Regions from separate parts of the Chryseobacterium sp. UF-81 genome, predicted to be linked through region 4. Evidence: riboswitches for the same ligand, from Rfam matches in the RefSeq annotation. Region 4 holds a riboswitch; each other region holds the start of a gene.
The links. Region 4 has a riboswitch for S-adenosylmethionine ahead of AC4IFE_RS04075 (SusC/RagA family TonB-linked outer membrane protein). Riboswitches for the same ligand answer to the same signal wherever they lie in the genome.

Region 1 (7,773 bases), on a different contig from region 4:
AATTATTTCTTGAACGTTCAGTCTGTGCTCCCCAAAACTTATCTGCAGGTACCTGCACTTCTCCCATGGTGTCTTTTTCAATTCTGTAATTCATATTATTTATTTGATTTTTCTTTTATTAAAATCACATCTTTTATATCATCCATATTCATTAACACATCATAGCTTATAAAACATGTTGGGCCAACTGATTTTAAACTTAGTCTCATGTTGTTTTGTGATACATCGGAAAGTGTTATGACTCCTGTAGAAAAGATGCAATTTTCATAACGTTGTGAAGAGAATTTGGCTTCTTTAATATGGATAACAAATTCATTTTTTTCATTAGTTGTTACATCAGATTTAAAAATTGTAAACCTTTCATTTTGAAAATTGATGAATGAAAAAGTAGAAGAATCGGGTGTTTTCTCCGAAATCTCAAACTTAATAGGATGTCCTTCAACTTTTCCGGTCCAAGTTCCTGAAAGCTGGGTTGTACTTTCACATTGAGCAAAGCTGTTGTTGTACACCATAAAACAGAGAACTAGAATCAAAATATTTTTCATTGATTGGGTTTGCAATTTTTAGATTTTACTATCAAGATAACTTTCTATAAAGTTAATTATAAATGAAAAACCCTGCAATTTATAATCATTATAAATATCAATACAGATGACTGATTTTACTCATGCTTTTTTGAGGATGCCGTATTTTTGCACAAACAAAAATTGAATGGATTTTAGATATCAGGATCCGTATCCGATCCAGAAAGATGATACGGTGTATAAAAAGCTTACATCAGATTATGTAAAGGTTGAAAAACTGGGAGAAAGGGAAATTTTGACAATTGACCCAAAAGGGCTTGAGCTTCTGGCAGAAGAAGCTATGGCTGATGTGTCATTCATGCTGCGTTCTTCACACCTTGAAAGTCTCAGAAGAATCATCGACGATCCGGAAGCGACTGATAACGACAGATTCGTGGCTTATAACCTGTTGCAGAATGCTGCAGTTGCTATTGAAGGTGCTCTACCTTCGTGCCAGGATACCGGGACAGCTATTGTAATGGGTAAAAAAGGAGAAAACGTTTATACCGGAGTTGAAGACGGAGAATACCTGAGCAAAGGAATTTACAATACTTACCAAAAGAGAAACCTGAGATATTCCCAGGTGGTTCCTTTGACGATGTTTGAAGAGAAAAATTCAGGATCAAACCTTCCGGCACAGATTGATATTTATGCTAAAAAAGGGGATTATTACGAATTCTTGTTTTTAACAAAAGGAGGAGGTTCTGCCAATAAGACATTCTTGTACCAAAAGACAAAATCATTACTGAACGAAAAGTCTCTTGAAGCATTTGTAAAAGAAAGAATTTCAGATCTTGGAACGGCTGCATGTCCGCCATATCACCTGGCCCTTGTCATCGGGGGAACTTCTGCTGAAGCGAATCTGGCTGCCGTGAAAAAAGCATCTGCAAAATATTATGACCATCTTCCGACAGAAGGAAACGAAGCAGGACAGGCCTTCAGAGATCTTGAGTGGGAAGCTAAAGTTCAGAAAATCTGCCAGGAAAGTGCTATCGGAGCACAGTTCGGAGGAAAATACCTTACTCACGATGTAAGAGTAATCAGACTTCCGCGTCATGCTGCTTCCTGCCCTGTCGGAATGGGCGTTTCTTGTTCTGCGGACAGAAATATCAAAGGGAAAATTACAAAAGAAGGTATATTTCTTGAGCAGCTTGAGCAGGATCCCAAAAGATTTTTACCGGATACTCCTCCACACCTGGAAGAAGCCGTTGAGATCAATTTGAATAAGCCGATGCCGGAAATATTAGCAGAGCTGTCTAAATATCCTATCAAGACCAGATTAAAATTAAACGGAACACTGATCGTAGCGAGGGATATTGCTCATGCAAAGATCAAAGAGATCATCGACAGCGGAAAACCGATGCCGGAATATTTCAAAAATCATCCGATCTATTATGCAGGACCTGCAAAAACACCGGAAGGAATGGCTTCAGGAAGCTTCGGACCTACCACGGCAGGAAGAATGGATGTGTATGTAGATGAGTTCCAAAGCCACGGCGGAAGTATGATCATGCTGGCCAAAGGAAACAGAAGTCAGGATGTTACCAATGCATGTGGTAAATATGGAGGTTTTTATCTGGGATCCATCGGAGGACCTGCAGCCATTCTTGCCAAAGACAATATTGTATCTGTAGATATCGTGGATTTCCCTGAATTGGGGATGGAAGCTGTGAGAAAGATTGAAGTAAAAGACTTCCCTGCATTCATCATTACAGATGATAAAGGCAATGATTTCTTCGCAAATCTTGCCCACTGATTAGTTTAAAATCAAAATAAATTATAAAATAGGGCTTGTATCTTTTGTGTACAAAACAAAAAAGTCCTATTTTTGCCTAAAATCTTTAAGAGAATGATAACGATTTTATCAGCATTTTGGCCGTTCTACCAGTTCCTTTGGACTTGTTTCTTCATTACAATGTTCTTAGTAGGATTCTGGTGTATCTTCATGTTCTTCGGATTGGTAATCCCAATGTGGTTAACTGAAGGTCTGAAAGAATATTTCGGAAAAGTAAAACCTTTCGATCCTGAAGATATCAGAAGAAAAGAGGTTAATGAGCAGGAAGGTGTAGAAGTAATCTTCAGCAACCCTAAAGGGAACGGACCTTTCATCCACGATCACGGACATCATCATTAATTGATTGTCATTGCTTTTTCACCTTAATTCTGAAAAAGTAATATCAAAGCAAAACAACATATATAAACCGCCTTCAATTTGAAGGCGGTTTTTTTATTATCCGTTATCCGTGAAATTCCAGACACATTTATTAATAACGATTTGATCTTTTTGAGTTTTAAATAATATCAGGGACAGATCGATTGATTGAGGACAGTTTTATGATATAAAGGCTTATGAAATTCCTTCATAAGTTTTTCTTGTTTTGCATTTTCAGCAAAAAATGAGGGGCCTAAAAGAAAATAAATCATATATTCGGAAAAAAAATAAAAAAATGAAGAAATTTTATTCCCTTATTTATCTGTTTGTTGCAGCCTTTGTTTTTGGGCAAGTCAACTACACGATTGCCCCAAATCCATTTAATGAAACGGATGCTATTACGTTAACCGTTCCCGGAGACCAGATTGATGAATCAGCCTGGGGTGTTTCAAATAATGCCATTTATATCTGGTCCTGGTCCTTAGATACCAATTATCAGAACAGCCAGGATTGCCCGACTAACGGCAGCTGGAATAACTCTAATGACCTGAATAAGCTCACTTACAATTCAGGGACAGACACATATTCTCTAACCTTTACTCCTACTGCTTTTTATGGAAGAACAGGAATCGGGAGATTCGGATTTTTATTGAAGGATAAAACCGGGTCTCACCAAACTTCGGATACTTTTGTGAATGTTGGGGTTTTAAATTTAAACCTGACGAACCCGGCGGCCAACAGTTTAACTACTGTTCCGGCAGGAAATTCAATCAATATTACGGCGTCCACCAATGTTGCCTCAACATTTCAGCTCAAAGCAAACGGAGCCGTGATAAATTCTACTTCGACTTCTTCACAGTCGTACAGTTACAGCTATACGGTGACTCAGGATGCCAATATGGAGCTGATTGCAACAGATGCCAACTTAAACTCTAAGAATGCCACATTCATATTGCAGATTCCAAGAAATGTTGTTTCTGAGGCAATTCCAAGCTGGATAAAGCAGGGAATTAATTATAGCTCTACAGATAACACAAAAGTAGGCCTTGCTCTTTATGCACCTTATAAAAACTTTGTTCATGTCATCGGAAGTTTTAATAACTGGACTGTGAATGACACTTATTTAATGAAGCGGGATACTACAAATCCTGATCTTTACTGGATTGAACTGACCGGATTGACTCCACAACAGCTATATACTTTCCAGTACAGAACCAATGATCTGAGAAAAGTAGCAGATCCTTATTCACCGCAGATCTTGTCTTCCTATGATGATCAGTGGATTTCAAGCTCCACTTATCCGAATTTACCTCCGTTTCCTGCAGGACAGAACTTTGAAGTCTCTATGTTTAAAACCGGGCAGGCGCCTTACAACTGGCAAATGACCAATTTTCAAAGACCTGCAAAGGAAAATCTGGTGGTATATGAATTATTGCTGAGAGATTTCACACAGGAAAAAAACTGGCAGTCATTGATCAATAAGATAACTTATTTAAAGAACTTAAATATTAATGCTATAGAGCTACTGCCTATTATGGAATTTGAAGGGAACCTTTCATGGGGATACAATACCTCTTTCCATTATGCGTTGGATAAAGCTTACGGAACTCCTGAAAAATTCAAAGAATTTGTTGATCTGTGCCACCAGAATGGAATTGCCGTTATTTTAGATATTGCATTTAATCATGCAACAGGGCGCTCACCTTTGGCAAGACTGTGGAATATTGACCCGGATGGAGACGGTTTTGGAGATATTGCTGCCAATAATCCTTATTTCAACCAGGTTCCGAAGCATTCTTATAATGTGTTTAATGATTTTAATCACTCAAGTCCTTCAACGCAGTATTATGTTGAAAGGAGCCTTCAGCAATGGCTGACTGAGTACCATATTGATGGATTCCGTTGGGATCTTACGAAAGGATTTACCCAGAATTGCTCTGAAAATGATGAAGCCTGTACCAATGCTTACCAGCAGGACAGAGTAGATATTATGAAAAATTATGCCGACAAACAGTGGGCAATTGATCCGAATTCCTATATGATATTCGAACATTTGGGAACTGATGCTGAAGAGCAGCAGTGGGCGAACTATAGAGTTGCTGAAGGAAAAGGCGTAATGCTTTGGAATAAGCAGACTGAGCCTTATAACCAAAACACAATGGGTTACAAGGAAAACAGTAATTATGACAGAATGAATCACAGCCTTCACGGCTTTACGAATATGCATGCTGTAGGGTTTGGAGAAAGCCATGATGAAGAAAGATTAATGTTTAAAAATCTTGCTTATGGTGCGGTTAACGGAGGTTACAACGTTACCAATCTGAATACTGCTCTTGAAAGAATGAAAGCTTTCGGAGCTACATTCTTTACGATTCCCGGTCCGAAAATGATCTGGCAGTTTGGAGAGCTTGGCTATGAATTCAGTATCAACCGATGTGCAGACGGTACAATCAGCAGCGGATGCAGAACCGATGAAAAGCCTGTAGCCTTTACTTTAGGATATGATACCAATGCGAACAGAAAAGCAGTGTATGATACCTGGGCTAAAATTATCAATATCAGAAATACTTATCCGGTTTTCAAATCAAAAACATATACTGTAGAATCTAACAACCTTACCAACGATCCTGAAGGTTTGATCACAAGAATTTATGTATACGACAATACAATAGCCGGAATGAAGAATGTGGTGGTTTTGGCGAATTATACCACTGCTGCTCAGAATGTTGTTCCTTACTTCCCTTATACAGGACAGTGGCAGAACCTTATGGATAATTCTGTTTCAAACATCACTTCTACAACAGCTCCTATTACCTTACAGCCGGGAGAGTTCAGAATTTTTGGAAATTATGCAGGAGCATTGTCAACATCTGATGTGAATGCAGCCAATAAACTTTCACTTCAGATTGCAGATAATCCCGTGAAAAACGGCCTGGCAAAATTAATATATCACAAAGCTAAAAATGGAGAGATTATTATTTTTGATATGAACGGTAAAAAATTGGATTCCATTAAATTAAATACCGAAAACGGGACTTATGAACTGAAAACGAATTATCCGCCGGGAGCCTATTTGGTTCACCTGCAGTCTGAAACAGGCACTGCCATTCAGAAGATGATTATTAAATAAGAAAAGAGGGACAATGTTTATTGTCCCTCTTTTTTATTGACAGCACAGAATATATAAATCTACTTTTTTGCCAATTAAAAATATTAGTCTACTTTTGCAGTAGATTTATCAAGAAAGGTGGAGGGATTTGGCCCTATGAAACCTTAGCAACCTGCACGACTCTAAAAAGTGTAAAGGTGCTAATTCCAACCCGGTTTGGGGAAGATGAGAAAAGTCAATATTCTGACAACAATTCCACTCTTGAAATCTTTTATGGCTGCGGATGAGGTCCGTGGAACTATTGTATCATTAATTTACGAGGACAAAGATGAAAAAATTAAGCCTGTCTGTCATCCTCCTGGGAGCTGTTTTGGTGAACGCACAGGAACAGGAAAAAGGAAATCAGATCGAAGATGTAATTATAGTAGGAAACAGGAACGCCAAAAGAACAAAACTGGAAACACCGGTTCCTGTAGATGTTATCAATATAGAAAAGCTGCAGAAATCTGCGCCACAGACAACAGTTCAGGACTTGCTGAATTATGTCATCCCTTCATTCAATTCTGTAAGACAGTCAGCATCTGACGGGACAGAACATATTGATCCTGTAACCTTACGAGGAATGGGGCCGGATCAGGTATTGGTGCTCATCAATGGGAAAAGAAGGCACACCACTTCATTGGTCAACTATCAGAATACCGTTGGAAATGGATCTGTCGGGACAGACCTCAGCACTATTCCGGTAATTGCTATTGACAGGATAGAGGTTCTGAGAGACGGTGCCGCTGCACAATATGGTTCCGATGCCATTGCAGGAGTTGTAAATGTTATCCTTAAAAAAGATATTGGAGCAACAGCAACAGCGTCTTACGGGATCAGCGGAAGAAATGACGGCGAAACCTATCAGGCCGGAATCAATTACGGATCTTCACTTGGGAAAAAAGACAGTTATGTGAATCTTTCGCTGCAATTGAGTCACAGAGGGAAGACCACAAGAACCCAAAACCATGACCTGGATATCTTCGGGGAAAATTTTGCCTATGAATTCGCAGATGACCCGGAAGGAGCAAGGGCACTGGATGATCAAAAACTAAGAGAAAGAGGTCTCACCCGGGATGACTTTAATTTTCAGATCGGAGATGCCCAGATCAGGCAGGCCCAGTTGTTTTTTAATTCTGAATATCCTTTAAGTGAAAGCTTTAAGCTGTATTCTTTTGGCGGTTTCAGTATTAAAGAAGGAAAAGGCTTCGGCTTCAGAAGACTACCGGGAGAAACATCCAATGTGGTTTCTTCTATCTATCCCAACGGATTTCAGGCCTCTTTGAACTCGCAGGTTTATGATTTTTCTTATGCAGTAGGAGCAAAATATAATATCAATAGCTGGTTGTTTGATATAAGCAATACATTGGGAAGTAATACGTTCAATTATAATGTAGACCATACCAATAACGCATCTTTAGGGGCGAAATCTCCGACGAGCTTTTATGCAGGAGCACACAGTTTTCTTCAGAACACGGTAAACCTTGATGTTTCTAAAAATCTGAATCAGTTTAATATAGCATTTGGGGGAGAATTCCGTTTTGAACAGTATGAGATCAAACCGGGAGATGAAGCTTCTTACACCCGATATGATATCAATGGAAATCCGGCAACTCCGGGATCTACAGTGGAAGGAAACGGCGGCTCACAATCATTTATCGGTTTTTCTCCGGACAATGCTTTAAAGAAGTCCAGACATTCAACAGCAGTATACGCGGATGTCTCTTATGATATCGCTAAAAAATTAAATATAGATCTGGCAGGAAGATTCGAAAATTATTCAGATTTTGGAAATACGCTGAATGGAAAACTGGCCGTGAGATATGAATTTGTAAAAGATTATGCAGTACGGGCATCTGTGGGAACCGGTTTCAGGGCTCCATCCCTTCAGCAGCAGTATTTTAATAATT
Region 2 (7,773 bases), 140 kb from region 4:
TGACATGGCGCGGATCCCGTAAGAACTTAGAAATTCGTTTTCATCAAGCATCCTTCTCAAAACCTTTGTCAGCCTGTTTTTGCGCAAAATGCTCATCAGATGTTTTCTTCCCTGTCCTTCCTCATCCCAGTGAGAAACAAGCTTTGTAAGTTCCGGCTTGTTTTTTAATACCCAATCCATTCTTGCCTGGAAATTAGGCATTTTCTCCAGTAATTTATGGTCTACAATTTCCACGGCAAACATCGGGATCAATCCTACGATGCTTCTTAATTTCAAGGAAACACTGTCCCCGTTACCGAGCTGCAGTACATCATAGAAAAATCCATCCTCCTCATTCCATAAACCTTCCTTACCGTCACCCAGATTTTCCATGGCTTCAGCGATATACAGATAATGTTCAAAAAACTTGATCGCCATATCTTCGTAAACCTGGTAGTATTGGGCAAGTTCCATAGCAATCCGCATCATATTAAGAGCGTACATCGCCATCCAGCTTGTTCCGTCGGCCTGTTCAAGGTGTTGTCCGTCTTTCAGTTCCATATTACGGTCAAAAGCACCAATATTGTCCAGACCAAGGAAACCTCCTCCAAAAATATTGTTACCGCTTTTATCCTTTCGGTTGACCCACCATGTAAAGTTCAGGAGCAGTTTCTGGAAAACTTTTTCGAGAAATAAAAGATCAGGTTTACCGTTTTGCTTTTCATCAATTTTGAAAACCCGGAAACAGGACCATGCGTGTACCGGTGGATTTACGTCGCTCAGGTTCCATTCATAGGCAGGAAGCTGGCCATTCGGATGCATATACCATTCCTTTGTCAAAAGCAGAAGCTGCCCTTTTGCAAATTCACCGTCAATAATAGAAAAAGGAACGCAGTGAAATGCCAGGTCCCACGTTGCATACCATGGATATTCCCATTTATCAGGCATGGAAATGATATCCTTATTGTGAAGATGATTCCATTCTGTATTTCTTACATACTCATTAAAATTTCTGGGAGCCTTATGATTAGGGTCACCTTTCAGCCATTTCCCTACATTATAATGATAGAACTGTTTATTCCAGAGAAGTCCTGCAAAAGCCTGACGCTGGACATTCCTTTCGTCTTCATTAGTTGTTTCACTCTGGATGTCATTGTAAAACTCATCTGCTTCGGCAATTCTTGTACTGAAAATTTCGTCAAACTTATCAAAGGGTTCATCCGTTTCATCAGGGCACAACCTGAAATCAAAAGTTTTGGATTGTCCGGCCCCAATCATTTCATCGATAATGAAGGAGGCTTTGGTGCCTCTCTTTTCCGGATTTACCGTATTGCTTCCATAGATGATATGATCATTTATTCCGTCTTTAAAATAGGTGTTTCCAGGATAAGGTGCTCCGTATAATTTCGGAGTATTTGTTTCATTTTCGCAGAAAGCACTTTTAGCAGCCAGATTTCTTGAATAAAGCTTTTTAATCGAAATGCTGTCATGATTAATATCAATGCATCCGTCATATGACGCATTCATCTGGGCTTTATAAGTATTATAGCCCCATTTCCAGTTATTTCGGAACCATGCAGTAGGAGCTATAACGATGGGAGCATCCTGCAGGCTCCGGTTATGGATGGTTACCCTTGCAAGAATATCATTGTGGTCTGCTTTACAGTATTCAATGAAAATATCAAAATATTCATCATTATTAAAAATTCCGGTATCAAATAGTTCATATTCAGGTTCCTTTTTGCTTCGTCTTCCGTTTTCGGCAACAAGATCATCATAAGGAAACGGATTGATAGGATATTTATACACCATTTTCATATAGCTGTGGGTAGGTGTATTATCTAAGTAGTAAAAAATTTCTTTGATATCCTCTCCGTGGTTACCCTGAGGATTGCTTAAGCCAAAAAAACGTTCTTTTACGATTTTATCTTTTTTATTCCAGAAGGAAAAGGCAAAACAGAAAATCTGCTTTACATCAGAAATCCCGGCGATCCCTTCTTCCCCCCATCGGTAGGCATAACTTTCTGCATTATTATGGTTGGCGTAATGCCAGGCATTTCCGTTCGGGCTGTAGTCTTCACGTACATTTCCCCATTGCCGGTTACTGACGTATGGACCCCAGTTTTTCCATTTAGAATCTTGTAATCTTTCTTTCTCAACAGTCATATTTCATCACTTTTTCAATACGAAGTTAGTTTTTTTGAAAAATAATTCCAATTCCTCTCACCTGAAGAATTATTAACATAGCCCTGAAACGCTTATTATTACAGTGTTTTTAAATATTAAATATTTTTTCTTTTTAATTTTAAAAGAAAAGACTTATCTTTGCAGAGCGTTCATTCAAATATTGAAAATGTTATCAAGAAAGGTTGAGGGATTAGACCCTATGAAACCTTAGCAACCCTTTGTGCAAGCAGAGAAGGTGCTACGTTCTACCAATTTATTTTGGACAGATAACTTACTGAAGTTCTTTTCAGCCATTTCCTGTGGCATTTTCAATTGTATTAAAATAATAGAATTGAAAACAGAACTAAACTATATTAATCTTTCGTATCGTACCCATTCCCAAAAGGAATACAATATCCCGTTGACTTATCAGGTCTTCGGGAAAGACCTGTTTACAGCACCTGTTATATTGGTAAATCATGCCTTAACCGGAAATTCAAATGTTTCCGGAGAAAAAGGATGGTGGAAAAAGCTGATCGGTGAAAATGAGGTTATTGATACGACTCAATATACAGTTCTGTGTTTCAATATTCCCGGAAACGGATATGATCATTTTTTAATTGACGAATACGAAGACTTCACGCCATCAGATATTGCTGAAATATTTCTGAAAGGCCTCGAAGCTTTACACATCAAAAAATTATACGCCATTATCGGAGGTTCTCTCGGAGGAGGGATTGCGTGGGAAATGCTTGCCAAACAACCACAGTTGGCAGAGATTTTTATTCCCATTGCCTGTGATTTTAAAACCCACGACTGGCTTCACGCGCAGTGCCTGGTTCAGAAATTTCTGCTGAATGGAAATGATGAACCCCTGCAGAAAGCAAGAATCCATGCGATGCTGTGTTACAGAACCCCTCAATCCTTAAATGACAGATTTCAAAACAGATACGACTATAAAAAACAGCGGTTAAAGTCAGAAGACTGGCTGGTTTATCACGGAAATTCATTGAACGAAAGATTTAGTTTAAAATCATATAAGCTCATGAACCATCTGCTGATGAATATTAATGCCGAAGAAGAAAAGTTGGAAAAAATCGGTGCCCGAATGCACCTTATCGCAGTGGACACAGATTTATTTTTCCCTGCTTCGGAAATCCGAATGTGCTTTGAACAGCTGAAAGAGAAAAACAAAGAGGTTTTCTATCATGAAATACAGTCAATTCACGGGCATGATGCCTTCCTAATGGAATACGAACAATTAAATACTATCATAAAAAATATTTTGTAGAATGAGAAATGCCAACGAAATAAAGTTTTTAAGAAACAGATCAATCATCAAGTTTGAAGGAGAAGATTTCCTGGGTGAAATCGGGATCGACGGAAGAATTTTTAAGGCGCTTACTTTGGCGCGCATCAGTGTAGGAGTGATCTCCCAACAGGCCATTGAAAACGGAATATCCATTCTGGTCAATGAAGCCGATGCAGAAAAAGCAGTTACCTGCCTGATCGACGAATTTGAAGCAGAAAGAAAATCAGGAAAGGTTTCACAGATTTACAGCATCAATAATGTTTCCGTACTTGGATTTGTAGCGGAAGATTTTAATAAAGTTCTAGCAGAATTAGCCAGAAATAATGTCTTTCCACTTCTTCTCAACCAGGTGGCGGCCGAAAAAAGAGTCAATATTGTCGTTACCTCTTCCCAGGATGAGAAAACGAAAAATATCATTGAATCCGAAATTTTCAAAAAGCCTAAAACTGTTCACCTGGCGATCATTGGTCACGGAAACGTTGGGAAAACATTAATAGAGCAGGTGTTACAGTCGTCTGAAGAAATAAGAAGACGTAAAAAGATAGATCTTAAAGTGGTTGCAGTTGCCAATTCAAGAAAGATTGCATTCAATAAAAAAGGTTTCAATGCGGACTGGAATGATGAGGTCTTGACAGCACATCATCCCTCAAATGTTGAAGAGCTGATTAATTTTTCAAAAGAAAATCAGCTGGAAAACCTGATTGTAGTAGACAATACAGCAAGCAAAGATTTTGTAAAAAACTATCATGCACTCGCTGAAAACGGTTTTGACCTGGTTTCGTCCAATAAAATTTTCAATACACTTCCCATAGAGGAATATCGTAAACTAAGATATACGTTGAGTAAAAATAACAGACGCTATCTCTATGAAACTAATGTGGGAGCAGGTTTGCCATTGATTGATACCATAAAATTACTCCATCTTTCAGGAGAAAATATTACCAGAATAAAAGGGGTTTTCTCAGGATCATTAAGCTATATCTTTAATAATTTCTCTGTAAGAAATGATAAATTCTCAACGATTATCGGAGAAGCAATGGAAAAAGGGTATACAGAACCTGATCCGCGTGAAGACCTTTCCGGAAACGATGTGGCAAGAAAACTTCTCATTCTGGCAAGAGAATTAGATCTGATCAATGAATTCCAGGATATTGATATTCAAAATTTAATTCCTGAAAATCTTCTGTCTGTAGATAAAAACGAATTTATCTCAAGGCTGGATGAGCTGGATGAAGAATACCGGAAAATTAAAGAAGGTCAGGAGCCCGGACATGTGCTTCGTTATGTAGGCGATCTTCATGGTGACCTTCAGAAAGACAAAGGACAGCTCGATGTGAAACTGGTTTCTGTACCCGGCACCTCTGCATTAGGTCAGCTGAAAGGTTCAGATTCTATTTTTGAGATCTATACCGAAAGTTATGGTGAGAACCCAATCGTAATCATGGGAGCCGGAGCCGGAGCCCAGGTAACAGCAAGAGGAGTTTTCGGAGATATTTTAAGAGTAAGTGAAACGAAATAATAATTTAATATAACAATTTAACAATGTACTAATTTACCAATGATCTTATTGTTACACTGTTAAACTGATACATTGCTACATTTTAAAACTATATGGAGAATTTTGAAACATCAGCGATAAGAACACAAACTGAAAGAACGCAGTTTGACGAACATACAACACCATTATATCTTACATCCAGCTTTATATTTCAGGATGCAGAAGATATGAGAGCAAGCTTTGCTGAAGAAAAGCCTAAAAACTTATACAGCCGTTTTTCAAACCCGAACGTGACAGAATTCACGGATAAAATTGTAATAATGGAAGGTGCAGAGGCGGGATATGCGTTTGCAACGGGAATGGCTGCCATTTACTCAACATTTGCGGCTTTATTGGATGCAGGCGATCATATCGTCAGCTGCCAGTCGGTGTTCGGATCTACACATACCTTGTTTACAAAATATTTCCCGAAATGGAATATTGAAACCACTTACTTTAAAGCTGGAGATGCGGAAAATGTAGAGCAGTATATTAAGCCCAATACAAAGATCCTGTACCTGGAAACGCCTACCAATCCGGCTATTGAGATTCTGGATCTTGAGTTTTTCGGACAGATTGCGAAGAAGCATAACCTTATCTTTATTGTAGATAACTGTTTTGCAACACCATATCTGCAGCAGCCCATTAAATATGGTGCAGACATTGTTGTACATTCTGCAACGAAACTTATTGACGGTCAGGGAAGGGTATTAGGTGGAGTAGCCGTAGGAAAAGCCGATCTGATCAGAGAGATTTATCTTTTTGCAAGAAATACAGGACCTGCAATGTCGCCTTTCAACGCTTGGGTATTATCAAAAAGTCTTGAAACATTGGCTATCCGTGTTGAAAAGCATTGTGAAAATGCCTTAAAAGTAGCTGAATTTTTAGAAAACCACTCCAATGTAGAGCTTGTAAAATATCCTTTCCTAAAATCCCACCCTAGTTATGAAATTGCTAAAAAACAGATGAAATTGGGCGGAAATATCGTAGCTTTTGAAATTAAAGGAGGAATAGAAGGGGGAAGAAACTTCCTGGATAAAATAAAACTGTGCTCACTTTCTGCCAATTTAGGAGATACAAGAACCATCGTAACTCATCCCGCATCAACTACCCACTCAAAACTGACCGATGAGGAAAGAAATGAAGTAGGTATTACCGCAGGGCTGGTACGCTGTTCCGTAGGTCTTGAACATGTAGATGATGTGATAGCGGATCTGAAGCAGGCCCTAGATTAACTCAACAGGAACTGGCTTTACCTGCCACAGGATGACAGTCCTATTAATAACAATTAGCGATCAAAAGATAATTTAAAAATGAAAAATTCAGAACAACTATACCAGGCAATATCCGAGAGAATATTAATTCTTGACGGAGCTATGGGAACCATGCTTCAGCGTTACAAGTTTGAAGAAGAAGATTATCGTGGAGAACGTTTCAAAGACTGGGAACATCCGGTAAAAGGAAATAATGATCTGCTTTCTTTGACCCAGCCTCAGGCGATTGAAGAGGTTCATAAAAAATACCTGGAGGCAGGAGCAGACATTATAGAAACCAATACATTCTCCGGTACCACTATTGCAATGGCAGATTATCATATGGAAGATCTGGTGTACGACCTGAACTATGAGTCAGCAAAAATTGCCAGGAAAGCATGTGATGAATTTACAGCTAAAAACCCGAAGAAACCCAGGTTTGTTGCCGGTTCCATAGGACCTACCAACAGAACGGCAAGCTTAAGTCCGGATGTCAATGATCCGGGCTACAGAGCAATTACTTTTGAAGAATTAAGACTAGCCTACAAACAGCAGTGTGAAGCTTTGCTTGATGGTGGTTCGGACATTCTTCTGGTAGAAACCATCTTCGATACCCTGAATGCAAAAGCAGCTCTTTTTGCTATTGATGAGATTCAGGAAGAAAGAAATATAAAAATTCCCATTATGGTTTCAGGGACCATCACAGATGCTTCAGGAAGAACTTTAAGCGGACAGACTGCAGAGGCATTCCTGATCTCAGTATCACATCTCAACTTACTGAGTGTAGGTTTCAACTGTGCGCTTGGTGCGGATCAGCTGACACCGTATCTGGAAACATTAGCCCATAATTCAGAATTTTATGTTTCGGCCTATCCAAATGCCGGGCTTCCGAATGCTTTTGGAAAATATGATGAGACACCGGAAGATATGGCAAGACAGATCAAAGAATATGTAGAGAAAGGATTGATCAATATCATAGGCGGATGCTGCGGAACAACGCCGGATCACATCAGGGCTATTGCAGATCTGGTAGCAGAATATGCTCCAAGAAAATTGAAAAAATTTGTCTGATTTAATAGATTTTTTTAATTAAAATAAGGAGTAAGTGCTTGATTATAAATGTTATCTTTAAATAAGTCACAAAATTTAACATTATGGAAAAGCCAAGTTACTTGAAAAATTCAGAGGATATAAGACTTTTTAATGAACTAAGAAAAAAAGTGAATCAGCGTTTAGAACAAATTCCCGAAAACAGGGATGTTTATATTCAGATCAAAGCGGTTATCCTGCCTTTGGTCTATTTTGCGTTGTATTTCTTTGCTTTATTTAATGCCGACAAACCATGGATATATATCGGAAGCTTTGTTTTAATGGGAATCTCCTTGGTGCTGATTTATTTAAACCTGATCCATGAAGCAGCTCACAATAACATTTATAAAAGTAAAAGACTGAACTCGCTGGTACTGCATATTTTTGACTTTGTAGGAGCCAATTCATACATCTGGAAAAAAAGACATATTGCCAGC
Region 3 (7,773 bases), on a different contig from region 4:
TAAGGGTATGGACAATCATAACCACGTTCTTCAGGGACTAATTAACAAAGCTGATAAGAGAATCGCTGAAATCAGATCTGGTGAGAAACCAGCTCTGACACCGGATGCGAATGCTAAATATTATGCTGAAGTTGTTGTTGACCTTGACGTGATCGTAGAACCTATGATTGCAGATCCTGACGTAAACAACGATGATGTTTCTAAACGATATACCCACGATACGATCAGAGCACTTTCTTTTTATGGAGGCGAGAAAAAAGTAGACCTTGGTTTTGTAGGATCTTGTATGGTTCACAAAGGCGATTTGAAAATCGTTTCTCAAATGCTTAAAAACATTGAAAAACAACAAGGTAAAGTTGAGTTTAACGCACCGCTTGTTGTAGCTGCTCCAACGTATAACATTATTGATGAGTTAAAAGCAGAAGGAGACTGGGAATTTTTAGAAAAATATTCAGGGTTCGAATTTGATGATAATGCTCCTAAAGGTGAAGCACGTGTTGAATACAAAAACATGATGTACCTTGAGCGTCCCGGCTGTAACCTTTGTATGGGTAACCAGGAAAAAGCCGCTAAAGGAGATACAGTACTGGCAACTTCCACCCGTCTTTTCCAGGGAAGAGTAGTTGAGGATTCCGAGCGTAAAAAAGGAGAATCTTTATTGGCTTCAACTCCGGTAGTTGTCCTTTCTGCTATCATTGGAAGAATTCCTAATATTGATGAATATAAAGCAGCAGTTGAAGGTATCGACCTGACTAAATTTGCTCCGCCTATTAAAGAGTTGGTCCAGGTTGGTCATAGTATAGCTTAACGTTAAGTCGTAGGACTGTTTTAAAAATTATATAATTGAAAGATTTGGTCCTTTGGGATTTAAAATCTTTCAATTTTTGTTTAGAACCTTTCTATTTAAGACTGCTTTAGAATTATTTAAAATAAAAATATAGAAAGAAATTCCATTTTTTTCTTAACTTGATAGAAATATAACATCCTCATTATTTATCATAATTATCCGTTTTATCATTGGAAGGAACAGATTTTGATGAACTGAATAACAAAAGATCTTTCCCGTTTCTAAATATAATTAATGAACGGAAAAGCTTATTAATAGAAAGAAAAATTAAAATTAAGATATGACTTTTGATATTGATATGATCAAAAAAGTATATGAGCGTTATCCTGAGAGAATTGCTGCGGCAAGACAAATCGTGGGAAAACCTCTTACACTTTCAGAAAAAATCCTTTACACCCATCTTTGGGAAGGTAATTCTACATCAGCACATGAAAGAGGAAACTCGTATGTAGACTTTGCACCGGACAGAGTAGCCATGCAGGATGCAACTGCGCAGATGGCGCTTTTACAATTTATGCAGGCAGGAAAAGCTAAAGTAGCAGTTCCCTCAACAGCTCATGCGGATCACCTGATCCAGGCAAGAGTAGGTGCTGAATCAGATTTACAGGAAGGAATCAACAAAAACTCTGAAGTTTTCAACTTCCTGAGCTCTGTATGTGATAAATATGGAATCGGTTTCTGGAAACCCGGCGCGGGTATCATTCACCAGGTTGTACTGGAGAACTATGCATTCCCGGGAGGTATGATGATCGGTACAGATTCTCACACGGTAAATGCAGGAGGTCTGGGAATGGTGGCCATTGGTGTAGGAGGTGCTGACGCAGTAGACGTAATGGCCGGAATGGCCTGGGAACTGAAAATGCCAAAACTTATCGGGGTAAAATTAACCGGTAAAATGAGCGGATGGACTTCTGCAAAAGACGTCATCCTTAAAGTGGCAGGAATCCTTACCGTAAAAGGCGGAACAGGATGTATCGTGGAATATTTCGGTGAAGGAGCGGAATCTCTTTCAGCGACAGGTAAAGGAACCATCTGTAACATGGGTGCTGAAATCGGAGCAACAACCTCTACTTTCGGATATGATGATTCTATGAGAAGATATCTGTCAGCAACAGGAAGACAGGACGTAGTAGATGCCGCTGATAAAATAGCAGAACACCTGACAGGGGATGCTGAAGTGTATGCCAACCCTGAGCAATATTTTGATCAATTAATAGAAATCAACCTTTCTGAACTGACCCCTCACTTAAACGGACCTTTCACTCCGGATTTGGCTACTCCTGTAGCAGAATTCAGAGCTAAAGCTGAAGCTAACGGATGGCCGATAGAAGTGGAATGGGCTCTTATTGGCTCTTGTACCAACTCTTCTTATGAAGATCTTTCAAGAGCAGCTTCTATCGTGGAAGACGCTGTAGCAAAAGGAGTTAAGCCTAAAGCAATCCTGGGAATTAACCCTGGTTCCGAGCAGGTAAAATTCACAGCAGAAAGAGACGGTTTCCTGAATTCTTTCAGAAAATTTGAAAACGCAAGGATTTTCACCAATGCCTGTGGACCTTGTATCGGACAATGGGACAGAGAAGGAGCTGATAAAGGAGAGAAAAACTCTATCATTCACTCTTTCAACAGAAACTTTGCCAAGAGAGCTGACGGTAACCCGAACACACACGCATTCGTAGCATCTCCGGAAATGGTAGCTGCAGTAGCAATTTCAGGACGATTAGATTTCAATCCGATTACAGATACTTTAACTGCCGAAAACGGCGAGCAGGTAAAACTTGATGAGCCTAAAGGTTCGGAATTACCGGCCAGAGGATTCGCAGTTGATGATAATGGATACCAGGCACCATCTGAGGACGGTTCTTCTGTTGTTGTGAAGGTAAGCCCTACTTCGGACAGACTTCAGTTACTGGAAGAATTCCCTGCCTGGGACGGTAAAAACATTGAAGCCGCCAGAGTATTGATCAAAGCTTTCGGAAAATGTACTACCGACCATATTTCTATGGCTGGACCATGGCTGAAATACAGAGGTCATCTTGACAACATTTCAAACAACATGCTGATTGGAGCTGTCAATGCCTACAACATGGAAACCAACCGTGTTAAAAATGAATTAACGGGTGAATATGGAGAAGTTCCGGCTGTACAGAGAGCTTACAAAGCTGCAGGAATCCCTACTATCGTTGTTGGAGACCAGAACTACGGTGAAGGTTCTTCAAGAGAGCATGCAGCCATGGAGCCAAGACATTTAGGTGTAAAAGCTGTATTGGTAAAATCATTTGCGAGAATCCATGAAACAAACCTTAAAAAACAAGGAATGCTTGGAATCACTTTCGCTAATGAAGCTGATTATGATAAAATCCAGGAAGATGATGTAGTTAACTTCTTAGATCTTGATCAGTTTGCTCCAGGAAAGCAGCTGACTTTAGAATTCATTCATACTGACGGAACTAAAGACATCATCATGGCTAACCATACTTACAACGATCAGCAGATCGATTGGTTTAAGGCTGGTTCTGCCCTTAACCTGATTAAGAAACAAGAAAATTAATTGTTAGAATAATTAATCATAGAAAAGCGGCTTCCTTCGGAAGCCGCTTTTATTTTAACCTGTTTTTAAAATTTAAATTCTACTCTTGCGAAAACGAAGCGTCCACCAATACCATATTGAGAAACCTGTCTTGAGTACACAAACTGGTTATCAGCCGTTAATGAACTGATATTGGGGCTTTTCGAAGGGAGAATATTGAAGATATTATTACTTCCTATTGTTACTGAGATATTTTTATTAAAATCATAACCTACGGAAAGATCGGTTACAAAACGTTCATTCAGAACGAAATGTTCTCTGCTTTCGGTAATTCCGTCAAAATTAGCATCCAAAACATCCGCATCCGTCACTTTTCCAAAGTAAGAATTTCTAAGCGCAACAGTAAGTGCAGAGAATTTCAGTGTATTGGCAAGAGTTGCCTTGATATGCGGTACGGCTTCTTCAAAATACACCCTGTTAGGTTCAGAAAAATAGTTATTGATCTGGCTTACCAGTTTCGGCGAGGCATGAATATCACCAATTCTCCTGGTCTGATTAAAATTAAGCCCCAGGTTATTTTCCAGAGATATCCCTTCTGAGATTCTTGTATTCTGGGAAACTGTAATATCCAGTCCTTTTGTCTGGGAGTCTACCGCATTGGCAAAGAAATTCGCGGCACTGGCTCTTGCCAGATCGAACGCTCCCTGCAGCACAGCCTGGTCCGAACCCGATGCAAAACTTCCTTCCGGACGGTAGAATAAATCGGTAAGCACTACTCTATCTTTAATTTTTATAAGATAGGCATCTGCTGTAAATACAAGACTTAGCGCCGGAATCTTCCAAGTAATTCCTGTGCTGTACGATTGTGAGGTTTCCTGTTTCAGTTTTGGAATTCCTAATGCCTGGGCTGCTTCAGAATTATTCCTGAAAGTTCCGACCTGCGTTGTCTGTCCCTGCTGAATCAGTGTAGAGGTTGAGCTATAGTAGATCTGCGCTAAAGAAGGTGCCCTGAATCCGGTGGAAACCGCTCCTCTCCAGTTGAAATTCTTAGCCAGTTTTACATTGGTCGCCAATTTATAATTGAACGTGGAACCGAAGTCTGAATAATTTTCAAAACGGACAGCACCTTCCAATAGCCACCAATCCGTTGGTTCAATTTCAACATCGGCGTATGCTGCTACACTGTTTCGGCTTCCTGAAATGGCATTATCCGGGCTGAATCCCGGAAAAACCTGGGAACCGGCAGGTCTTGTAACTCCAAAAAAATCGGTTACCTTTTCATTATCCGGGGTAGCAGCAATCACTACACGTCCATATATATCATAGGAAACATAAGAATTTTCATTTCCTGCATTCACTTTATAATTTTCATAGCGATACTCTCCTCCGAAGGCTACATTTAAGCCGTGAAGGACATCATATTTTTTGGAAAAATCCAGATTCAGGGTATTTTGTAAGAATTCTGATCCTCCTGCCTCAAAAGTTCTTGGTGATCTGTCTCCAAGAGAGGCATTAAATGTATTAACTACACCGAAATTAAAAGCATTTTTACCGAAAGTATTACTCAGATCTACATTCCAGCCATTCCATTTTCCTTTGATCCCTCCGGCTAAAGAATAGTCATTGACACTTGCTTCAATCTGTGGCAGATATCCATTCGGGGTAACGGCATTTATATTTCTTTCGGTGTTCGGCAGACGATAAAATCCGCCGGCATTTCCTAAACGGTAGCTGTACCCACCAAAGGAATACACTTTCCAGTCTTCACTGACCGGAATTTCAGAATTGAAAAAGAGCTGTGCCGACTGTAGTTTAGACTGTCCCGCTCTCAGACTGAAATCTTTTCTTTCCAGACCTCTGTAACTCAGTTCCTGATCGGTAAAATCTTTCCCTAGCAGTCCTTGTAATGCTGCAATGCTGTTGGCTCCCGATATCTGATTTTTAAAATCCTGTGAAAAGTAATCAACCTGTGCTGCATATTGCTTAACCGTATTGATGATCTGCTGAGTGTTGGAAGTATTGGTAATGTTTTTATATAATCCATCGATATTCACTCCGTTCTGCAATGCCCTGTAATTAATTGCATTATAGGCATTAAAAATATTCCCCTGACGTACGCCCGCTCTTGAATACGGATCACGATACTGTACGGAACCTGTTACATTAATAAATCCTTTTTCACCAATTTTTGCTCCGTAGTTCAGATCCGCTGAGATGGTCTGCCCATCTATTCCTCCGGAAAAATTATTGGCAACGGGTGAAGCATATCCTCCCAGGAAAACCTGTCCCGATAATCCCAACCGTCTTTTAAGCCCTAAATTCACGACTCCCGCAATGGCATCAGAACCGTATTGAGCAGAAGCCCCGTCTCTCAGCACTTCAATCTTATCCAGGGCAAAAGCAGGAATAGCATTAAGGTCTGTTCCCACAGAACCTCTTCCCGGTGTTAGCGTAACATTGATAAGAGAAGATTGGTATCTTCTTTTTCCGTTAAGCAAAACCAAAACCTGATCAGGGCCAAGTCCTCTGAGGAGAGCAGGGTCTACGAAATCTGTTCCATCATTTACAGTATGGGAAGTGGAAGAAAATGAAGGCACCACATAGTTGAGAGCCTGGCTTATATTGTTAACAGGACTCTGTCTTAAGATCTTTGAGATATTGATGATGTCTACCGGTACCGGGGTTTCTGTAAGGGATCTTCCGGATCCTCTTGATCCCAGGATCACTACATCATCGATCTTTTTGGATGATGCAGAATCCGTCTGTCCGAAGTAAAATGCTGAAATAAGAGCAGCTGAAGCCGTGATTATTTTTTTATCGAAATTACGCATGTGTTTTCTATATTTTTTATTACTGATTGTGGGTTAATTTTTGGCAATAGAATTCCTGCAACCTTTATTTTAAGGTTACGGTCAAAAGCCTGAATGATTGAATTATTTTTTAAAGAAGTCTAGAAACAACAACACATGCACATGTGAGAATGGCATGAAAACAGGTCAGAATAATGAAGGGATACTTCATGATCTGAGAAACGAAAATTTAAATTGGTCTTGTGGTTTCCCTTGTCTTTAAACATTGATTTTATTTTTAAAACAAAAATGTCAAGATGGGAGAAAATAGAGAATAAACATTTTTTCCGGGCATACCGGCTTATCTATTTCAGCACCTTGCTTGTTTTTGCAGGTTGCTATCCCATCTATGAGATTCTTGATAATTACGTGGCAAAGATATAATTATTTCGGAAATAAAAAAATAATTGCCCAAAAATTTAACTTTTCGGAAATTTCACCGTAACAAATTGCTCTTTTTTACGTCTAACTGAACAGTAGTAAAAAAAGCATTATGAGAAAAACTATACTTACGCTATCTCTGTTAGGGTCTGTTTTTGTCTTTTCACAGGAGAAGAACAGCAACAGTACAGAGAAAGAAAAGCAAATTGAAGGCGTAGTTATCACCAAAACTAAAAAAGCCGTTGAACAGAAAGCAGACCGTACTATTTTTGATTTTTCTGAACAGCCGCAGCTGAATAACGGGAATGTGCTGGAAGGTATCAAAAAACTTCCGGGATTGGTTTCTACCGATATCGCAGGAATGATGTACCAGGGAAAAATCCTGGATGTTTACCTGAACGGAAGGCCTTTAAATATCACTTCAAATGAACTGAATTCTTTTCTTGAAGGGATGCCTGCCAACTCGGTAGACAGAATAGAAGTGATCACCCAGCCGGGAGCAGAGTACCCGGCTACCTCAGGAGGTGCCATCATGAATATCATTACAAATAAGAATGCCAATAAGTATTTAACAGCAACCTATTCTGGAAATTACTCGTTTACCAATTACGATAAATTCAGAAGCAGAACCACTAATTCTTTAAATCTGAATGCAAGAAATAAACTTTTCGGATGGCAGCTGAATGTAGGCCAGAATTACCGTGAAAGTATGTTAAATGGCGATCAGGATGTACTTCTGCATAACAATACAGACAGAATAGGACGCGGATATTTTGCAAAATCAGGATTGACTTTTGATCTTGGACAGGACAGATTATTGCTGAACTACGATATTTACCACAACAATAATGACAACTATACTGCCAGTAGAGGACTTGCCGATATTCCCATAAGCTTTGATCCTGTCAAATACAGAGAAGCTGATTATGAAGCATCCGATGTCGCTCATACCAATAACCTGAGGCAGGAAGCTGTTGTAACGTATCAGAAGCGTTTCAGCGACAAGTCTCAAAAACTGGATTTCCAGTTCGGATATACCAAAGCTACTTCTAAATTCTCCCAAGACAATTTCTTCCAGAGAGGCTTTTATACGGATCCCTGGGAGCCTTTCCTGAATGTAGGCGGAGAAAATGTACTTGACAATAAGTCGGATATGCGGGTAGCCAACT
Region 4 (7,773 bases):
AACTTAATAGTCATTGTTTGCTGGTCAAAATAATTATTAAGAACAACGATAAAAAAAATTATTTGATTCCTATCGGTCCAAATTTTTATTTAGATAATGATAAAAAAATGTTACAATCAATTCCTTCACAGATTATAACTTCAGATTTTATAACTTTCGATGATAGGAAGGATTTTATGTTACAAGAATTTACTGAAAAAAATCTATACAAAGGATTTTCTCATGAAGCCTTTAAAATGGCAATATTAAAAAATTATGAAGAATATGCAAATTCATTATTTTTTATTCCAAAAAATTCTAAAAGAGAGCTGTTCTTAGCTTTTAATAACTATATGTATAATACGCATAATCGTAATGAAATTTTTAACGATAAATCCACAAAAATAAGAATTGTTCATTATGTAAAAGAAGACGTAAAAAATATAGATTCCTTGATTAATTATAATAAATTAAAATATATGGTGTACAGAAAGAATATATATTTAGATGATTCATTATATATCAATAAATAGAATTTGAATATCCATGTAATAAATAGATCCGAATAGGAATGATTAGTATCTTTAGTTAACGGGACATGGTCTCGGGAAGATTTTTGCTAAAGTTTAGTTCTCATGATTGTTCTACTGACAAGAAAGAAATTAAAAAATATTCTAAAATAGAAGCTCTCATTTATGATTTAATAATGAAGTCTCCGGAATATCGGAAAACACTTTATTGGGAATTTATAAAAAGAGAGTCTCTTTTAGAATAAAAACTTTAAAAGCCACGATGTGTAAACATCGTGGCTTAAAAAAAATCAAATCTAAACACCTATAAGCTTGGGTTATTCTCAATCTCCTATCTACGGAATACTAAAAAGATAATATCCTGATATGATCTGATTAAAATCTTAGGCTTTGGAGAAGTATTTAGTGAGGGTTCTGGGCTTAATAGAAACAGCTTATATGAAGCCTATGTCAGTTTTTAAATGCTCAATGAAATAATTATCTTATGAAAAATTATATATACATAATAATTTTATTTAATGCTTTTCAAGCTTGTACAGCTCAGAACAAAGTAAAAAAAGACTTTATATATCATACCGCAGATTATGACTTTGGAGCTATTCAGGAAGAACGTGTTTACAACAGCTCAACTGGAATATATGAATACAAGAAATATTCTAAAAATGATTTAGATAAAAGTATAAAATTATACATAAGGCTTACACAAGACGATTTAGACACTATTTACAAATTATATACTTCTTCAAATTCAGGAATGAGTGATTGTTATTTTGAGAATTATGTAATTGTACATAAATCAACACTAACATTCAGTTCAGAGAAGGATGGTTTCAATGAAATAGAATGTATTAAAAATGATGATAATTCTATTTTTACTAAAATTGAAAATAAGATTGAAAGCTACATTACCTCCTCTAGTATCTATAAAACCACTTTTTACTGGGAGTTTTATAAAAAATAAAAATCATGATAAAACTTAGATGGAAAGATGAAACAATATTAAAGTTGAGGCTTCTGCTATTAGTCATTCTTAGCTTCTTTTTAGGTTGTAAAAAAGAACATAGCAGTATAAATAAACAGCAATCAAATAAATCTGTTGAACAAAAAATCATTCCAAAGTATGGAAAACTATACTTTGATTATGATGGAATAGATCACTATCATATTAGTATTGATGAAAATGCAGTCATGATTTTAGATAGTGGTCAGAATCGTTCAAGAAAAGATCAGTTAAAACTTGACATACTTATTAACAAAACTCCCAAGGATATAAATGATACGGAGTTTATAAAAAGTCTGGATAAGCTTGGTTTCAAAAAATCAGTAATAAAAGCTCAAAACTTTAAAAAAATCAATGAGATATTTATTGAGAAAACCGTAAGTGAGATTCTTGAATATGCCTGCGTTCCTGTATATCGGGATATTTTAGTTTTTAAAAAGGGAGAGAAAATTATTGGGATGGCAAAAATATGCTTTGATTGTCATCAAAAGCATATCGTCGGAACCAATGCTAATACAGAAAATTTTGGACAAGACGGTGACTATCCGAAACTCCTTCAAATTCTTAATACCAATTAGTTTAATAGAAAAGCCGTAATGTTGAAACATTACGGCTTTTTAAAAAGTCAAATCTAAATAAACTACAAATTCGGATTATTCTCAATCTCCTTTTGCGGAATACTAAATAGATAATACTTACTGTTCGGGGCAAAAGCAGACTGATCCGGGAAATTAAAGACCGAATGCCCTCTTCCATTCACTGTTTTCACCGTTCCGTCTGGAGTGGTAATCTGTACTTTTACAGGTTGTCCACTGGCATCTACAAATGGTTTTCTTACTACGGCTCCCTGCGTTCTGATGATATCTGAAAGGGAGAATCCTTCTCCGAAAAGTTCTTTTCTTCTTTCAATCAGGATCTCTTTTATGACATCATTTTGCACAAGAGATCCACTGTAAGGATTGGCATTTCTCGCAGTTTTTAATTGGTTTAAAGCTGCAACAGCATTGGTGATATTTCCGTTTCTGGCTTCTGCCTCGGCTTCAATCAAATACATTTCTGCAGCTCTCATCAATACAATATCTGCGATGAGTCCGGTTTTAAATTTAAATTTGGAATACCTCAACAGCCCTTCCCTGCCCGGAAGGCCATCCCACTGAAATAGCTGATATCTGATGTCATTCGTATCAAATAAATCTTTGAAGAAAGGATCTGCCATAAAACTATAGTAATAGCTTCCCGAAGAAGACACATCCAGATAGTGAAAAGCATAGCTCGCTCCTGACTGTTCCTGAGTTTGCCCATGTCCCCATATCCATTCTCCGTTGTTGATATCGTTGAAACCTTCCTTATATTTTTCAGCTGTCATTAGCGGGTAGCCTGCTCTGGCTATTTTTGCTGCCGCTGCCGCCTTACTCCATTCTCCGGTATTCAGGTAGGTTCTTGCTAAAAGTCCGTTGACAACAGCTTTGTTGATCTTATCTTTATTATTTCTGGTATAATTGGCCAATAAATTATCCGCTTCAGTAAGGTCGCTTTTAATCAAGGTATATATTTCCTCCAGACTTGCTCTCTTCTTTGGAACTGAACTGATTGTCGAAGGCTCTGTGTAGATGGGTGCTGTAAGAGCCGTTTTATCTTTGAGATAACTGAACTGGTAAAAGCTGGCCAGATTCAGATAGCAGAAAGCCCGCAAAGCTTTAGCCTGTCCCTTTACCTGGTCTTTTTTGGCCTGGCTCCCTCCCGTCTGGTCAATACGGGTGATCACATTATTCATATTATTAATCGTTGAATACAATGTCGACCATATAAACTGCGGTCTCGACGCTGTATTGTTGATCATTTCCGTAAAAGCATAGGCAGATGGGAAACCGTATTTGTTCGTAAGGATCGCAGCGTCGCTTCCCATGGCATCGCTGGTTCTCAAGACTGTTGAATACCCTATATTGGCATAGGTGGGTCCGTCATCATTCAATTTCGCCCATGCCCCATTGATTACCGTTTCTGCGCTTTCGGCCGTTTTGAAAACCTCTGCACCGCTCGCCTGATCCGTAGGAGCCGTTTCCAGTTCGTTTTCACAGCTGATCAGCGACCATACTGCGATCAGGACAAAAGATATATATTTTAATTGTTTCATTGTTTCAAATTTTAAAGTTTTAAAGAGTTGCCTGAAGACCAAAAGTTATTGTTCTCATGGCAGGATATCTGTAATAAGTGGTCCCGTCCAATGCCTGTTCCGGGTCCATTCCTTTATGTTTGTAGAAAGTCAGAAGGTTTTCTGCCTGAACATAGATCCTAAACTTTTTCAGTCCCAGTTTTTCAAAATAATCGGAAGGAAGTGTATAACCGAGGTTCACATTTTTAAGTCTTGCATAGGTTCCGGAATATAAAAACCTTGAAGAAGTGGAAGTCCAGTTATTTGTTGTTGTACTTAACGCAGGAACATCTGTATTTGGGTTTTCAGGCGTCCATCTGTTCAGCATTTCTGCACTCCATGCACGTCCGCCAGCGCTTCCGTTGGACATTAATGATGTATAATCCGTATCAAGGATCTTTCCACCTATACTGAATGTCAACAATCCTGATACATCAAAGTTTTTATAGGCAATACTTGTGGTAATTCCTCCTGTTACTTTAGGAAGTGCAGATCCCTGTACTGTTTTTGTTGCTTTGGCATACTCTGAAGTGGTTCCGTCCACTGTATTTCCGTTCGCATCCTGATAGATATATCTCCATAAAGGTTTTCCGTTGGAAGGATCTACGCCCATCCATTCAGGAATAAAGAAATCATAGATTGAACCGCCTACTTCCAAACGCTTTGTTCCCGTTATTACAGATCCTTTTGGAAGCTTTGTAATCTTATTGCTCAAAGTACTCAGGTTGACATCCACATTCCACTGGAAATTATCATTTTTGATGGGAGTTGTAAACAATGAGAATTCAAAACCCGTATTCTGTATCGTCCCGACATTGAACGGAAAATCACTGATTCCAAGAGATGGAGCAACCGGCATATTAAACAGAAGATCCTGGCTTTTCCGTTTAAAATATTCTACGTTACCTTTCACCCTGTTATTAAGAATGGCAAACTCAAGACCTACATTTAAATTAAGATTGGTTTCCCATTTCACATCATTGGTCTGTACTTTTTCAAGAACAGTTCCCGGCTCACCAAGATTATTATAAAATTTATACAATTCCTGATAAGCATAATAAAGTGAAGATCCGTTCGGTCTTCTTAATTTATCATTCCCCTGGCCACCATAACTTGCCCGCAGTGTTAATTGGTTAAAGACATTCAGGTTCTTGATAAAATCTTCATTTGAAACTTTCCATGAAGCTCCTACTGACCAGAATTTTCCCCATCGGTTATCTGCAAAGAATCTTGAAGAACCGTCTGCCCTTCCCGATACTGATAAAAAGTAGGTATTGTTAAAATCATATTCCGCCCTTCCAAGAAAACTCAACAACGAAAATTTATCACTGTTTCCACTGAAACTTCCCAATAAGGCGGCTGCATCAGGCTCATAATAGTAAGGAAGGGAAAACTGGCTTCTGGAACCGGAGATCGTCTGGTAATCATATTTATAAAATTCCTGTCCTCCTAAAACATTAAGATGATGCTTACCGAATTTTTTGTCAAAAGTCAGAATATTACTGGTTGTATAGGAAAGTGTTCTGCTGTTTGATCTCGTTACAGAACCACCGATCTCACTGCCTTCTCCGATAAGAGGATTAGAATAGTAATGACCGTTATAATTTACCAGATCAACTGAAAAGCTGGTTTTAAATTTCAGTTCCGGAAGGAAAGTAAAATCTAAAAATCCTTTTCCTGAGAAATTGTCTTCTTTATTTTCGTTCTTGTCCAGAGGAAGTGTTGCCGCAGCATTTTGATTCTGCAATGCACTTGTAGGCCTGTATTTCCCGAAATCATAAATTCTGTTCCCTCCGGCATCCAGCACATAGCTTCCATCGGCATTTCTTTCGTAATATGGATAGAAAGACGGAATTACCCTGGCTGCATTAATAATATTGTCTGTTCTAGAATCTGAAGATGGCGGTGCATTCTGGATACTGTTGGTATAACTTAAATTCACACCTGCATTCAGCCATTTTTTAACTTCGGAATTGATCTTTAGTCTGGTTGCAAATTTTTGAAATCCAGACTCTATGGCAATTCCTTTATCATCAAGATACCCTACTGAAAAGAAATAATTGCTTTTTTCGCTGCCTCCGCTGATATCAAAATCTACCTGGCTTCTGGAAGCTGTCCTTTGGAGAATATCCCTCCAATCGTCATTCCATAAGGCTTTTGCTCCAGGAAGAAGCTTTCCGTCCGCTCCAACAGGATTTGGAAATCCGGTTCCGTAAGGATTTATTCCCAAAGCATTCACAAGATTGTTGCTTGCCATCTGTCCGGCCTGTTCAGAAGATATCTGTCCGGATTTGTATCCGTTTCTAAGTGCTTCCCAATACAGCTGGAAATATTCATCTGTACTTACCTGCTTATAGTCTTTTACAGCTCTGCTGGAAAATCCCTGGCTGATATTGAAGTTTACTCTCGATTCTCCTTTTTTACCGGATTTCGTTGTAATGATGATAATCCCGTTAGCTCCTCTTGAACCGTATAATGAACTGGCTGTAGCATCTTTCAGAACACTGATGGATTCTATATCATTCGGGCTGATGGAATTAATATTTCCGTCAAAAGGAATTCCGTCCACCACATAAAGAGGATCACTGGAAGCACTGATAGAACCTACTCCCCTGATCCTTACGGAAGCTGTTGAGCCCGGCTGCCCGGAAGCGCTTACTGCCTGAACGCCGGGAACCTGGCCTTCCAGAGCTTTTGTAATATTGGTAACCGGCCTGTTATTGATCTTGTCACTGGAAATAGTGGCTACAGAACCGGTATAACTTGTCCTTTTTGCTTTACCATAGGCAATCACTACCACTTCATCGATTTCCTTTTCGTTAATCGTATCTTTTTTCGGTTTTGCTTCCTGTGCATTAGCACTGATAATTCCTAAAAAAAATACGGCAACCGGAGGAATCCAAATTTTAGATTTAATTAAATTTCTACTAATCATAATCAATTTTGTTTACTACATATTAAAAATTAACCCTTTGCAGAAAATACAGCAAAGGGCATCGATAAATACGATTAACCAAATGCTTATTTTCCCTTTAAAGGCTGAATGTAACACCTTGCACAGAGGCAGGTTGTTAAGACTTCACAGGGTCAGTTCCCTCCATCTTTCTTTATAAGCCGATCGAAATATGTTGCAAATCTAAAAACATTTAGTCTACAAAACAAGTAGACTAAATGTTTCATCAATTATATTTTTAAAAATTAAACATATCATTTAAAATAAATATCAAATAAATAAGGAGTTACAAGGATTAATAAATTATTAAACATGAGAAATATCATTAAAAATAATTCAATTGAGGTATTTAAACAGATCATTTAATTACTTAAAGCGAATATTTTCTTCCATTTGGCGACAGAATTCCGGCTCAATTTAAAATGGTTAGCCAATTGAGTATTATTAAGGCCGTTTTTCTCCTGATATTCCAGAATATCCAAAATTGCAGATTCATCGTAAGACCTATGCTTTTGATTAAATTGAAATGTCCTTTGATCCTTAAGCCCGAAAACCATCTGATTCAATCTAATAATATCTAGAGTCGATAAGGTCTTTTTCTGCAATACAGGATTACAAATATTAAGTTTTTCCGGATGTTTTTTAATGATAATATCAGTATAGATTTTTCTATAGTTCGGTTGTAATTTTCTCATGCATTTTTTTGATTTTTACTTTATTTTTCATTCTCTAGCTTTTCTTTCAGCCATATTTACTTATCCATTTATACAGTGTGGTCTTGGGAATTTTATATTCATCTATAACCTGAAATTTTGTTTTCTCTCCTGTACTTATTAATTCTAACATAAAATCTATAATTTCTTTCGTATATACATTTTTACGAAATTGCGGCAAAGATGTTACTGTGATTTTAGAAGAACCCTTTCCCGGAGGTGAAAAAAGTATTAAATGCTGAGTATACAGTCTGAAAAAATCATACTCCAACAGTTTACTCCATTTAAGAATAATTTCAGTCCCAAGACTCTTTTCATTATACATTTTATTGATTTCATCTTCTGTGATTTTGAAGAAATTGCAGATCCGGGCAATAGGGATTTTCTGCTCATCTGCTCTTTCTCTGATACACTCGCCAATATGAATATTTTTTAAATCTAATTCC

Region 1: linked by a shared signal. The riboswitch ahead of AC4IFE_RS06495 (TonB-dependent receptor plug domain-containing protein) and the one ahead of AC4IFE_RS04075 (SusC/RagA family TonB-linked outer membrane protein) in region 4 are both predicted to bind S-adenosylmethionine.
Region 2: linked by a shared signal. The riboswitch ahead of AC4IFE_RS04780 (alpha/beta fold hydrolase) and the one ahead of AC4IFE_RS04075 (SusC/RagA family TonB-linked outer membrane protein) in region 4 are both predicted to bind S-adenosylmethionine.
Region 3: linked by a shared signal. The riboswitch ahead of AC4IFE_RS06835 (TonB-dependent receptor plug domain-containing protein) and the one ahead of AC4IFE_RS04075 (SusC/RagA family TonB-linked outer membrane protein) in region 4 are both predicted to bind S-adenosylmethionine.

Annotation. Positions count from the first base shown of each region.
Region 1 covers NZ_JBSIBX010000003.1:222,452-230,224, forward strand. Annotated here, with positions in the region: gene fumC (class II fumarate hydratase) at 1-94, opposite strand, end outside; gene AC4IFE_RS06475 (hypothetical protein) at 96-545, opposite strand; gene AC4IFE_RS06480 (fumarate hydratase) at 712-2,319, shown strand; gene AC4IFE_RS06485 (hypothetical protein) at 2,413-2,697, shown strand; gene AC4IFE_RS06490 (alpha-amylase family glycosyl hydrolase) at 3,011-5,845, shown strand; SAM riboswitch class I at 5,948-6,056, shown strand; gene AC4IFE_RS06495 (TonB-dependent receptor plug domain-containing protein) at 6,153-7,773, shown strand, end outside.
Region 2 covers NZ_JBSIBX010000002.1:370,042-377,814, forward strand. Annotated here, with positions in the region: gene AC4IFE_RS04775 (MGH1-like glycoside hydrolase domain-containing protein) at 1-2,145, opposite strand, end outside; SAM riboswitch class I at 2,333-2,439, shown strand; gene AC4IFE_RS04780 (alpha/beta fold hydrolase) at 2,498-3,436, shown strand; gene AC4IFE_RS04785 (ACT domain-containing protein) at 3,438-4,976, shown strand; gene AC4IFE_RS04790 (O-succinylhomoserine sulfhydrylase) at 5,069-6,229, shown strand; gene AC4IFE_RS04795 (homocysteine S-methyltransferase family protein) at 6,308-7,318, shown strand; gene AC4IFE_RS04800 (fatty acid desaturase family protein) at 7,468-7,773, shown strand, end outside.
Region 3 covers NZ_JBSIBX010000003.1:302,765-310,537, reverse strand. Annotated here, with positions in the region: gene AC4IFE_RS06845 (bifunctional aconitate hydratase 2/2-methylisocitrate dehydratase) at 1-808, shown strand, start outside; gene AC4IFE_RS06840 (aconitate hydratase) at 1,128-3,395, shown strand; gene AC4IFE_RS06835 (TonB-dependent receptor plug domain-containing protein) at 3,461-6,205, opposite strand; SAM-I-IV-variant riboswitch at 6,495-6,593, opposite strand; gene AC4IFE_RS06830 (outer membrane beta-barrel protein) at 6,717-7,773, shown strand, end outside.
Region 4 covers NZ_JBSIBX010000002.1:227,089-234,861, reverse strand. Annotated here, with positions in the region: gene AC4IFE_RS04095 (hypothetical protein) at 1-512, shown strand, start outside; gene AC4IFE_RS04090 (hypothetical protein) at 994-1,470, shown strand; gene AC4IFE_RS04085 (hypothetical protein) at 1,476-2,087, shown strand; gene AC4IFE_RS04080 (RagB/SusD family nutrient uptake outer membrane protein) at 2,150-3,643, opposite strand; gene AC4IFE_RS04075 (SusC/RagA family TonB-linked outer membrane protein) at 3,663-6,596, opposite strand; SAM riboswitch class I at 6,680-6,777, opposite strand; gene AC4IFE_RS04070 (helix-turn-helix domain-containing protein) at 6,977-7,309, opposite strand; gene AC4IFE_RS04065 (transposase) at 7,356-7,773, opposite strand, start outside.